Regions from separate parts of the uncultured Agrobacterium sp. genome, predicted to be linked through region 2. Evidence: predicted binding sites of a transcription regulator. Region 2 holds the regulator's gene; each other region holds the start of a gene.
What was found. The regulator PhoB, encoded in region 2, activates phosphate uptake and scavenging genes when phosphate is short. The targets are predictions, from matches to a motif close to TGTCATNNANCTGTCAT.
Positions count from the first base shown of each region.

Region 1: the regulator PhoB is predicted to act here: its motif matches at 2,626-2,642, upstream of QZ869_RS11395 (UDP-2,3-diacylglucosamine diphosphatase).
Region 3: the regulator PhoB is predicted to act here: its motif matches at 3,095-3,111, upstream of QZ869_RS09095 (bifunctional 2',3'-cyclic-nucleotide 2'-phosphodiesterase/3'-nucleotidase).

Region 1 covers NZ_CAJYTV010000011.1:601,671-605,839, reverse strand. Annotated here, with positions in the region: gene QZ869_RS11405 (DUF2865 domain-containing protein) at 1-13, opposite strand, end outside; gene QZ869_RS11400 (NADP-dependent malic enzyme) at 159-2,477, opposite strand; gene QZ869_RS11395 (UDP-2,3-diacylglucosamine diphosphatase) at 2,709-3,539, shown strand; gene dgcA (N-acetyl-D-Glu racemase DgcA) at 3,564-4,169, opposite strand, start outside.
Region 2 covers NZ_CAJYTV010000016.1:298,122-302,290, forward strand. Annotated here, with positions in the region: gene pstB (phosphate ABC transporter ATP-binding protein PstB) at 1-438, shown strand, start outside; gene phoU (phosphate signaling complex protein PhoU) at 529-1,245, shown strand; gene phoB (phosphate regulon transcriptional regulator PhoB) at 1,268-1,951, shown strand; gene QZ869_RS15005 (hypothetical protein) at 2,023-2,499, opposite strand; gene QZ869_RS15010 (GcrA family cell cycle regulator) at 2,627-3,166, opposite strand; gene QZ869_RS15015 (aspartate aminotransferase family protein) at 3,618-4,169, shown strand, end outside.
Region 3 covers NZ_CAJYTV010000011.1:123,162-127,330, reverse strand. Annotated here, with positions in the region: gene QZ869_RS09115 (alanyl-tRNA editing protein) at 1-37, shown strand, start outside; gene sseA (3-mercaptopyruvate sulfurtransferase) at 55-1,476, shown strand; gene QZ869_RS09105 (DUF4344 domain-containing metallopeptidase) at 1,517-2,401, opposite strand; gene QZ869_RS09100 (DUF1203 domain-containing protein) at 2,515-3,030, shown strand; gene QZ869_RS09095 (bifunctional 2',3'-cyclic-nucleotide 2'-phosphodiesterase/3'-nucleotidase) at 3,194-4,169, shown strand, end outside.

The DNA.
Region 1 (4,169 bases), on a different contig from region 2:
GGCCCGTCAGCATTCAGTCGGCATCCTTCTCAACATCAATCACGAACGCGCGCAGCATGATTAAGTTCAGGATAGCATAGGGCTGTGCCGCAATGCGGCAACAGCAGTTTCAAAATTGCGTTAATTGGAAATAACGCAATGCCGGCCGGCCAAAGTCCTCACGCAGAGGGATGAGACGCCTGCACGGCGGCGAGCGCTGCCATATTGACCACACCGCGAGACGTGACGGTCGGTGACAGGATGTGGGCCGGAAGCGCGGTACCGAGCAGGATCGGGCCGACATGCAGCCCTTCCGTCATGGTGCGGACGATGCCAAGCGAGATATTGGCCGAATCGAGGTTCGGAAACACCAGGAGGTTCGCCTCGCCGGAAAGCGCGCTGTTCGGCATGGCGCGTTTGCGCAGAATTTCCGAAAGCGCTGAGCCACCCTGCATTTCGCCATCGATTTCCAGATGCGGCGCTGCATCGCGAACGAGTTGCAACGCAGCGCGCATCTTGCGGGCGCTGGCAGAATCACGCGATCCGAAGTTTGAATGGCTGGCAAGCGCGATCTTTGGCGTGATGCCGAAGCGCTTGATTTCCTTGGCCGCCAGCATCGCCATTTCAGCAATGTCTTCAGAGCTTGGATCGTAGTTGACGAAGGTGTCCGTCATGAACAGCGCGCCGCGCTGTGTGATCAGCAGACTGAGGCCAGCGAAGGACTGCACGCCTTCTTGCTTGCCGATGATCTGGTTCACGTCACGCAAGTGCCGGTCGAACCGGCCTTCAAGACCGCAGATCAACGCATCCGCCTCGCCGCGCTTGACGGAAAGCGCGCCGATGACCGTGCTGTTCGTGCGTATGATCGTGCGGGCTGCTTCCGGATTGATGCCGGCGCGACCGACAAGCGCGAAGTAGTCGTCGACATATTCACGGTAGCGCGGATCGTCTTCGGGATTGACGACGGCGAAATCGGCATTCGGACGAATGCGCAGGCCAAAGCGCTTCAGGCGCGTTTCGATAATCTGCGGACGCCCGATCAGGATCGGAACACCTGTTCCTTCTTCGAGGAGAACCTGGGCTGCGCGCAGCACGCGCTCGTCTTCGCCCTCCGCAAAGATGATGCGCTTCTTTTCCGCGCTCTTGGCGCTGTTGAAGATCGGCTTCATGATGAAGCCGGAGCGCCACACGAACCGGTTCAACTGGTCGAGATAGGCATCGAAATCCGTGATCGGTCGCGAAGCGACACCGCTTGCGGCAGCTGCGCGGGCAACCGCCGGCGCGATACGCAGGATGAGGCGCGGATCGAACGGTGACGGAATGAGGTAGTTCGGGCCGAAGACCGGAGTTTCTTCGCTGTAGGCCTTTGCTGCGACTTCGGAGACTTCTTCGCGGGCCAGCTCGGCGATGGCGCGAACGGCTGCCATTTTCATTTCTTCATTGATGCTGGTTGCGCCACAATCCAGCGCACCGCGGAAGATGTAAGGGAAGCAGAGGACGTTATTGACCTGGTTCGGGAAGTCGGAACGGCCCGTGCAGATCATCGCGTCAGGGCGGGCAGCGCGCGCTTCATCCGGCATGATCTCAGGCTTTGGGTTGGCCAATGCCAGAATCAGCGGCTTTTCCGCCATCTTGGCCAGAAGCTCGGGCTTGAGAACGCCAGCAGCCGACAGACCAAGGAAAACATCGGCGCCTTCGATGGATTCGGCCAGCACGCGTTTTTCGGTCTTCTGCGCGTAGATTTCCTTCCACTCGTCCATCAGTGTGTTGCGGCCTTCGTAGACGAGGCCCTCAATATCATGGACCCAGATGTTTTCCCGCTTTGCGCCCATCTCAACAAGTAGGTTGAGGCAGGCGAGAGCCGCCGCACCGGCACCGGAGGCAACGATCTTGACGTCGGAAAGAGACTTGCCTGCAAGTTCCAGAGCATTGGTCACGGCTGCGGCAACGATGATGGCCGTACCATGCTGATCGTCGTGGAAGACCGGGATGTTCATCTTAGCGCGCAGCTGGCGCTCGACTTCGAAGCACTCCGGCGCCTTGATATCTTCGAGATTGATACCGCCAAAGGTCGGCTCCAGCGCCGAAATGGTAGACACCATGTCGTTGATGCCGGGCGCCTCGATTTCGATATCGAAGACGTCGATGCCGGCGAATTTCTTGAAGAGGACGGCTTTGCCTTCCATGACGGGCTTTGATGCCAACGGCCCGATATTGCCCAGACCGAGGACGGCGGTGCCGTTGGAAATCACCGCCACAAGGTTGGCGCGTGCAGTATATTCCGCTGCCGTTTCAGGATTCTCATGGATAGCAAGACACGGGGCTGCAACCCCTGGCGAATAGGCAAGTGCCAGATCTCGCTGGTTGCCGAGCGGTTTGGATGCCTGGATTTCAAGTTTTCCGGGGCGAGGATAGCGGTGGTAGAAAAGCGCCTGCTCATCCAGATCCGCATTGCTCGTGCTCTTGCTTGGCGTCGTGCCCTTGTCCTGAGAACTCATCTTTTCACCGCTTATTTCAATTATCGTGAAGGTCTTTGCATACAACAAACATACCGGTGGTACAGCCGTTTATTTGGGGGGTGGTATGCAAAAGCGTAAATGTCGCTATTCGCAAAAAGCCAGGACCCCGGCCATCGAAGTGCCGCTTTGTCATCTTGCTGAAACACGAGTCTGGTTTTCCAAGAGCTGAAAGATTTCCAAACGCCTTTCCTGAGACGAGGGGACGAATTCATGGCTGCTGAGACCGAAACCAGACACTTCCGGACGCTCTTCATTTCCGATGTGCATCTTGGCTCGAAAGCAGCCAAGACGGATTTTCTCTTGGACTTTCTGAAGTATCACGAGGCGGATACGATCGTTCTCGTCGGCGATATCATCGATGGCTGGCGTCTTCGCCGCAGCTGGTACTGGCCGCAGGGCTGCAACGACGTGGTCCAGAAGCTTCTGCGCAAAGCGCGTAAGGGTGCGCGCATCGTCTACATTCCCGGAAACCATGACGAATTCCTGCGCGAATTCCCCGGTACGCATTTCGGCGGCATCGAAGTCGCCGAGCGCATGATCCATGAGGCTGCAGATGGACGAAAATATCTCGTGCTGCATGGAGACGAGTTTGATGTCGTGGTGCGCAATGCGCGTCTTCTCGCCTATCTTGGTGACTGGGCTTACGATGCCGCCATTGCCGTCAATGTCGCTATTGCTGCCGTGCGCCGCCGCGTTGGCCTGCCATATTGGTCTTTTTCGGCCTGGGCAAAGCTGCAGGTGAAGCACGCGGTGAATTTCATCGGTGAGTTCCAGCGCGTCGTGGCGGATGAGGCGCGCCGCAACAAGGTCGATGGCGTGATCTGCGGTCATATTCACCATGCAGTGATGGAGGATATCGACGGTATCCGCTACATCAACACCGGCGACTGGGTGGAAAGCTGCACTGCGATTGCCGAAAACATGGACGGCACCTTCGAACTTATCACTTGGATGCAGACCAGCGACAAAACCGTAGAGCCAAAGCTTGGCCAGTTGGAGCCGGTCGCATTTCCCAAGATGATCAGTTCGAAAGCCGCATAAGAAGGTCTTCCGCGGCTCGCGTTTTTATCCCCAAAGTTCCGGCCGCGGAGGATGTACGAGCGATCCTTCATAGACAAGACTTGGTTCGCGTTCCCTTGCAAGCAGCAGCGGACCGTCGAGATCTGCGAACGCCGCATCCTGAGCCAGTAAAACGGCGGGCGCCATGGCGAGAGATGTGCCCAGCATGCAGCCAACCATGATCGTGTAGCCCAGCCGTTCGGCCTCCTGTTTCATCACGATCGCTTCTGTAAGACCACCTGTTTTGTCGAGCTTGATATTGATCGCGTCGTAACGATCTTTCAGCGACGCCAGATCCTTTGTCAGATGAACGCTTTCATCGGCGCAGATCGCCACAGGGCGGCGGATTTTCGCCAGAATATCGTCTTTACCAGCAGGCAGAGGTTGTTCGATGAGAGAGATTTCGAGTTCCGCGGCAATAGCCATGTGGCGCTCGATATTGTCTTCATCCCATCCTTCGTTTGCATCCACGATGATTTTCGCGTCAGGCGCCGCCGCACGGACGGCGCGCAGTCGAGCCTCGTCATCCTGCGTTCCCGTCTTGATTTTCAGCAAGGGGCGATGGGCGTTTTCTCTGGTCTTCGCCGCCATGGTTTCCGCATCCGCGAGCGA
Region 2 (4,169 bases):
GGCCCGCGCATCCACGGTCTTGCCCGCAACAAGGCGGATATGGATCAGATCGTCGAGTCCAGCTTGCAGAAGGCAGGTCTCTGGAACGAAGCCAAGGACCGCTTGCATGAGTCCGGTACCGGTCTCTCCGGTGGTCAGCAGCAGCGCCTGTGCATCGCGCGTGCTGTTGCCGTTTCGCCGGAAGTCATCCTGATGGATGAGCCCTGCTCGGCGCTCGACCCGATCGCGACTGCCAAGGTCGAGGAACTGATCCACGAGCTTCGCGCCAACTACACCATCGTCATCGTGACCCACTCGATGCAGCAGGCCGCTCGCGTGTCCCAGCGCACCGCCATGTTCCACCTCGGTCATCTGGTCGAGGAGAACGATACGGACAAGATGTTCACCAACCCGGATGACCAGCGTACCCAGGACTATATCATGGGTCGTTTCGGCTGATCCTGCTGTTGCCCGCGCATCCCACCGCGCCTGTCGCTTGAGCCAACAAAAGGCTTGCGACAGGGCGTTTCGAAACTGGAGATTACGACTATGCCGACACATTCCCACATCATGTCAGCCTATGACGAGGAGCTGAAGTTCCTCAGCCGCCGGATCGCCGAAATGGGCGGACTGGCCGAGCAGATGTGCGCCGACGCAGTGCGCGCGCTCGTCAATTCCGATGCGGCCTTGGCGCAGAAGGTCATCTCCGACGATACGATCCTCGATCACGCCGAGCGTGAAATCGGCGACAAGGCGATCGTGACGATCGCCAAGCGTCAGCCGATGGCGGCGGACCTGCGCGAAATCATCGGTTCGCTGCGCATCGCCGCAGACCTCGAGCGCGTCGGCGATCTGGGCAAGAACACCGCCAAGCGCGTCATTGCAGTGGCAGGCACCGGCGTTCCGCGTAAACTGGCGCGTGGCCTGGAGCACCTGTCGGAACTGGCGCTGGTTCAGCTGAAGGAAGTGCTGGACGTCTACTCCACGCGTTCGGCGGAAAAGGCCCAGGCCATCCGCGAGCGCGATGAAGAGATCGACGCCATGTACACCTCGCTCTTCCGCGAGCTTCTGACCTACATGATGGAAGATCCGCGCAACATCACCACCTGCACGCATCTTCTGTTCTGCGCCAAGAACATCGAGCGTGTTGGCGATCACGCGACCAACATTGCCGAGACCATCTACTACATGACCACCGGCAGCCAGCCGGCAGGTGAGCGTCCGAAGGACGATAGTTCCAACACGCTCGGCGCTGTGACCGAGTAAGCGACAGATAGGATCTGGAGCCATGGTGCCGAAAATCGCCGTTGTCGAAGATGAGGAGGCGCTGAGCGTCCTCCTGCGTTACAATCTCGAATCCGAAGGCTATGACGTCGACACTATTCCGCGTGGCGACGAGGCGGAAATCCGCCTCCAGGAGCGCACGCCGGATCTTCTCATCCTTGACTGGATGTTGCCAGGCGTCTCCGGCATCGAGCTTTGCCGTCGCCTGCGTATGCGCCCCGAAACCGAACGTCTGCCGATCATCATGCTGACGGCGCGCGGCGAGGAAAGCGAACGGGTTCGCGGTCTGGCTACGGGCGCCGACGACTATGTCGTCAAACCCTTTTCCACGCCGGAGCTGATGGCACGTGTCAAGGCGATGCTGCGTCGCGCCAAACCCGAGGTTTTGTCCTCGGTGCTGAAATGCGGTGATATCGAACTCGACCGTGAGACGCATCGCGTTCACCGCAAAAGCCGCGAAGTCCGCCTTGGGCCGACCGAGTTCCGTCTGTTGGAATTCCTCATGACGTCGCCGGGACGCGTCTTCTCCAGATCTCAGCTTCTCGATGGCGTCTGGGGACATGACATCTACGTGGATGAACGCACGGTGGACGTCCATGTTGGTCGCCTGCGCAAGGCACTGAACTTCTCGAGCATGCAGGATGTGATCCGTACCGTTCGCGGTGCCGGATATTCCATGGAAGCCTGATTGCCTTAGGGAGCGCTTTCTATCATGGCAAGCGCTCCGATTTTTCTCACGCAGCAGCCTGCAGCATATGGCTACGGGGCGTCAGATCTCGAGGTAGGAAGGGGATAGCGCGCGGCGTCTATTTCGTCCTGCGATAGCGGGCTGCGTTGCAGCACCTCCTCATAGTGGGCTCTGGTTCGAGCGCCATAACTCTCCTTGATGTCGTTCATCAGCTCGATTTCCTGATACATCCAGTTCCAGCGCGAGTAGCGGTCAGGATCGCCAGAGCGACCGGCTTGCTTTTGCCGAAACTCAAGCTCTCGATCGCGCACCAACGCGCTCGAGACGATCGACATCAGTTGGAACGCGGCATCGTCCATGTCGTTCGCCTCGCGCCGCCAATACTCCTTGCCACGCTCTTCGCAGATCAGCCAGTAGCGACCCCGTCGCCATTCGACATATACCGTCCCGTCGCCGCGTGCGCGGCGCGGGATCGGAGGGAAGGGCGTTTTGACCACCTTCGTCCATAGGACCGAGATATAGTCGTAGAGCGTGTCGATCGCGTTCATGGTGGTAGTCTGCGCATGATCGCTGCTGCAGGCAAGTCTGGACCAATTGGATCGAGGAAACGCTTGAAGGAACGCACAAAAAAAGCGGGCCGAAGCCCGCTTTTCGAAATGGTCTTGAAACTGAGCCTTACGCCTTACGGCGTTCGCTCACCGGCTGGTAAGCCATTTTCGCGTGGAACTTGCAATAAGGCGACGCTTCAGCTGCTTCGCAGCCACAGAAGTGGAAGTCGTCCTTGAGCGGGTCACCGACGGGCCACTTGCAGGTACGTTCGGTCAGCTCCGTCAGTGTCAGGCGACGCGAGATCGGGATGACGACATTGTTGGAAGAGCGGACATATTCCATGGGCTCGACCGCGTCGATCTCCATGTCTTCCTTGAACGCGAGAGCGCCAGTGGTGCGTGCAGGTGCAGGACGGCTCGTTGCGACACGGGCCGGAGCAGCCGTGTAGCTTGCTGGGCGCGGCGCTGCTGCAGGACGCTTAGGCGCAGGGCGCGACGTGGCGACCGTGCCGCCAGCCTTGGCGCGACCTGGCAGGTTCAGGCGGTGAACCTTGCCGATGACGGCATTGCGGCTCACACCGCCCAGTTGTGCTGCGATCTGGCTTGCGCTAAGCCCTTCGGACCATAATCTCTTGAGTTTTTCTACTCGTTCGTCCGTCCAGTTCATGCCGCTTCTCCGCTCGTCGCGTTGTTTCGGGCAGAATCCACCTGCGATGCCGTGGAGTGAACCACGCGCAGGCCATTTGCCAGATTGTAGGTGACTAGTTCCGCCGCATTGCAGTCTAGTAATTGACGGTTAACCTAATCGTCGGTTGACTCCGTGACAAGAGTCGCAGGAATCATCTGGAATCGATTTTCCGGTTTTCCCCAACTTGCTTCCCCTGTGAGTCAGAAAGGCAACAGTTGGTGGTTGCTGGAAGCTTGCTTACCAAGGCTTGTAAATGCCCGAAAGTGCCGAGATTTGTTGACATTAGGTGGGGAAGTGACAATAGTGACCTCGCAATGAAGACAGCATGCAAGCCGCCGCGAGGCGGCATTTTTGATTTTCAGGGCAGGGATAACCCGCTAGCCCTATTGACAGTCGTCTGTCCCGACTTGACGTAAGGAGTGATGTCGCCATGGCCGAAACTGCCCCCAAATCCGGGCCGTTGTTCGATACGTTTTCCAGAGCCCCCTTACGCTTCGAACGAGGCGAGGGCGTTTGGCTGATCACGGAAACCGGCGAGCGATATCTCGATTTCGGTGCGGGCGTCGCCGTGACCTCCGTCGGCCACAGCCATCCCCATATGGTTGATTCTCTGAAGGCGCAGGTAGAGAAGGTCTGGCACCTGTCCAACCTTTATGAGGTTGCAGGTCAGGAAGTGCTGGCCAAGCGGCTGACCGATGCGACTTTTGCCGACAAGGTGTTCTTCACCAACTCAGGCGCCGAAGCGCTGGAATGCGCCATCAAGACCGCACGCCGTTATCAATACACCCACGGCCACCCGGAAAAATTCCGCATCATCACCTTTGAAGGCGCGTTTCATGGCCGCACGCTTGCCACCATCGCGGCTGGCGGCCAGGCCAAATATCTGGAGGGTTTCGGCCCCAAGGTCGAGGGTTTCGATCAGGTGCCGTTCGGTGATCTCGACGCGCTCAAAGCTGCTATCGTGCCTGAAACGGCAGCCCTT
Region 3 (4,169 bases), on a different contig from region 2:
CCGCATTCGCTTCGGCAAACCCGCCGACGCTGCCTGATTTCTGGGAGAAACATCGTGAGCACCGATAAAAGCCGTTTCGTCGTTTCGGCGGACTGGGTCGAGCAGCAGCTTGGAACCCCAAATTTCCGTATTGTCGATGCCTCCTGGTATCTGCCGGCGCACAAGCGCGATGGGAAACAGGAATATGCCAGTGGCCACATTCCAGGCGCAGTCTTCTTCGATCAGGACGCAATTTCCGATCATGACACGGGGCTTCCCCATTCGCTGCCCTCCCCGGAATTTTTCGCCGAGGAGGTCGGTAAACTTGGAATTAGCGAATCCGACACGATCGTAGTCTATGATGGCCCCGGCTTTTTCTCCGCGCCGCGTGTCTGGTGGATGCTGCGCGTTATGGGCGCCGAAAAGGTTTACGTTCTGGATGGTGGTCTCGACGGCTGGAAGGCCGCGGGCAAAACACTTGAAGCGAAAGCCCCGCAGCTAGAGCCAGCAGAATTCAATGCCGAGTTCAAGGCGAGCCGCGTCACGTCTTTCTCCGATATGCGCGCCATTGTCGATACGGGTGAAAAGCAGGTGGCAGACGCCAGAGGTGCTGGCCGCTTCACCGGAGACGAGGCCGAGCCCCGCGCCGGTATGCGCTCTGGCCACATGCCGGGCGCTCGCAGCCTGCCAGCCACGGCCTTCTCAGAAAATGGCCATTTCAAGGACTTGCCGACCATCCGCAAAATGATTGAAGACGCCGGTATCGATATCTCCAAGCCTGTGGTCACAAGTTGCGGCTCGGGCGTAACCGCTGCCGTCGTGACCCTGGCGCTGGAATCGCTCGGCCACTCGGACAATTCGCTCTATGACGGCTCGTGGTCGGAATGGGGATCGAAGCAGGATACGCCTGTCGTCACGGGACCGGCAGAGCCGGTACCCCCGACGCCCTATGGTCCTTTGAAAGCCCATGTCACGCAGCTGGAAATGACATCCGCGCCTAAGGTCAGCCTGCCGGTGCCGGTCAATATCCAGACCGCGATTATGCGCACCCACAATATCCCGTTGCATTTCTATCGCTATCTTTACTGGCGTGTCGGTAAGCGCTGGCACTGGCAAAAGCGCATGCGAATGAGCGATGCCGAGCTTTCTGCCGTCTTGAACGACTCCAAGAACTGTGTGACCGTGCTTTATCTGAACGGTTCACCAGCCGGCTTTTTCGAGTTCAACAAGGGCGATGGAGAGGTCACTGAACTCTCCTATTTCGGTCTTATGGAAGAAGCGATCGGCGCCGGTGTCGGCAAATGGTTCCTGCTTCAGGCGCTCTATTCGATCTGGCAGGACAATCCGAAAAAGGTAACCGTCTCCACCAACACGCTCGATCATCCCCGCGCATTGCAGCTTTACCAGATGATGGGCTTTTCGCCGGTCAGCACCTACGAGGCCTGGGTAGAGCCATTGACCGACAGCGAGTATCTGGAAATTTCACGTCGCAGTTGAAGGCCCTCATCGCTCCGCGTGGATCAAGCCAAGCGGAGCGTTACAATTCCTGACCAAGATTGACGGCTGTCGGAATTTCCTTTGCCGGCGCATCGCCGCGATCGCCATTGCTTGCTAGAAGATGTGCGGCAATCAGCTCGCCGTGAAACCTGGCAAGCTCGTAGCAATAGGTGATTTCGCGGCGTTCTGCCGACCAGTAGGTATCCGGCCTCCCGCAGCTTCTGGCCGTCAGCTTCACCTCACCCTTGAGATCATAGGCACTAAAGCCGCGGGCAATCAGATCGAGAACCTTCGATTCCTTTACCATCGTTGCATAGATGTCGAGGAAGGGGTCGCGCGCAGGCTCGTATCGTATATCGAATTTCGTTGTTCCCGGCGTCTTGGCATGCGGCTTGAGCAGCTCAGTCCAGCGAGCAACTGTTTGCGGGTAAGCCGTTTCGCAGGCCTTCCACTCGTTTTTGGGCAGCCCCATCATCGTGGCCAGATCGCCATATCCAGCTTCATCCTTACCTACCATAAGGCAGGCCATCTGCTGATCACGCCCGACTTTTGGAACAAGCACCGTGTAGACAGGCGGATTGTGTTCTGGAAGTGTTTGCGCGCTCCGCGCCAGATACCAACTATCGGTGGCGTTGACGATTGCGGTATCCAACCATTCCTGGTTTGCCTCTAGCATGATCGTTGCCGCCAGCTCGTCCGCTGCATCCTTGCCTTCGCCCGGACTGGATAGGGCAAAATCCGAGATCAGCATCTTTGACGCTTCGTGATAGAGGCCGAAAACGGCATTACCGATGACGAAATTCACAGTCTGCTGCAATTGCTCGTCGGACAAATCGTCCAGCGCCGGCGCAACCTGCGCCTGTGCCACAGGCATGACGGAACATAGAAGAACAACCGAAAGAACGGTTCGAAACCTGCGCAGCATTGACGTCAACTTTCCAGAACGAGACGCAGCATAGATCGCTAAACAGAACGGCCCACGCAATGGGTTGGTTTCGCTTACCGACAAGAAACGGGTGGATAGCAGACCGTTTGGCGATCATAGCGGCAAAGAAGCAACTGATAGATCACCGTCAAGGAGCAGCCACGACCGCCATCTTCTTTCGCGCCATTCCTCCAGCCCATGCGCACGCCATCCGCAGTGGCGCGCCCGATTCGAACGGTCAGCCACCGGAACGGATAATCGCTATGGACAACTTTCCCTGTCGTGCTTGCCTTGGCCAGATACAGCGTGGTGAGCCGATGCTACTTCTCTCTTACCGTCCGTTTCGTCACCTACAGCCTTACGCCGAGACAGGACCGATCTTCATTCATGCCGAGCCCTGCGCTCCCCTTGAGGCGGCTCAAGTGCTGCCCACCATGCTCGACAGCACCGACTACATCGTCCGGGGCTATGATGCAGGCGATCGCATTGTCTATGGCACTGGCGCCGTGACGCCGACTGCCAAGATCGTCGTGCGTTCACAGGAACTGCTTGAAAGTCCAGACATTGCCTATTTGCATGTTCGCTCGGCGCGAAACAACTGCTTCCAGTGCCGCATCGACAGGGCGTGACGTCAAAAACGACGTCGTAGCATTGAATATTAATTTTTTCTTATGCGGCCTGCTGAGCGGGCCGTGTCACACACCTGTCATTTTGCTGATAGACTCCTCTGCAATTCGTTCTACCTTGTCCCGCGTCGAGACAGGTCAATCGTATTTCACATCAGGAGTTTCCATGTCTTCCCTTATCGGCCTTCACCCCATTACCCGCCGTTCGCTTCTCAGCGGTATTGCGGCGTCTTCGGCGCTTGTCATGCTGCATCCCTTCGCGGCGCGCGCTCAGGGCAATCAGGCGCATCTTCGCATCATGGAAACCACCGACATTCACGTCCACGTTTTTCCTTACGATTACTATGCCGACAAGCCGAACGACACGCTGGGCCTTGCCCGTACCGCATCGCTGATCGACGCCGTGCGTGCAGAGGCTGGCAACTCCATGCTGGTCGACAATGGCGACTTCCTCCAAGGCAATCCGCTTGGCGATTACATTGCCTATGAGCGCGGCATGAAGGCAGGCGACAAACATCCGGTCATCAATGCCATGAATGAGCTCGGTTACGATTGTGGCACGCTCGGCAACCACGAGTTCAATTACGGGCTCGATTTCATGTTCAACACCCTGGGCGGAGCAAATTTCCCTTATGTCTGCGCCAACCTGACAAAGGGTCAACTGGCATCGGACCCGAAGCAGGACGACCTTTTGTTCAAGCCCTATGTCATCCTCGAAAAACAGATCCGTGACGGCTCGGGCGCAACAAGCCCCATCAAGGTCGGCATCATTGGCTTTGTGCCGCCGCAGATCATGATGTGGGATGCCAAGAACCTGGAAGGCAAAGCGCAGACGCGCGACATCGTGGACGCTGCCAAAGCCTGGGTGCCGGTCATGAAGGAACAGGGCGCGGATATTGTGATAGCACTCTCCCACTCCGGCATCGACGGCAAGGGCCAGAGCGAACGCATGGAAAATGCTTCGCTTTACCTCGCTGGCGTACAGGGAATAGACGCGGTCTTTACCGGTCACCAGCATCTGGTCTTCCCTGGCCCGAAGACGTGGGATGGCATCGATGGTGCCGATCCGGTCAAGGGCACATTGATGGGCAAGCCTGCCGTAATGGCTGGTTTCTGGGGTTCGCATATGGGCCTCATCGATC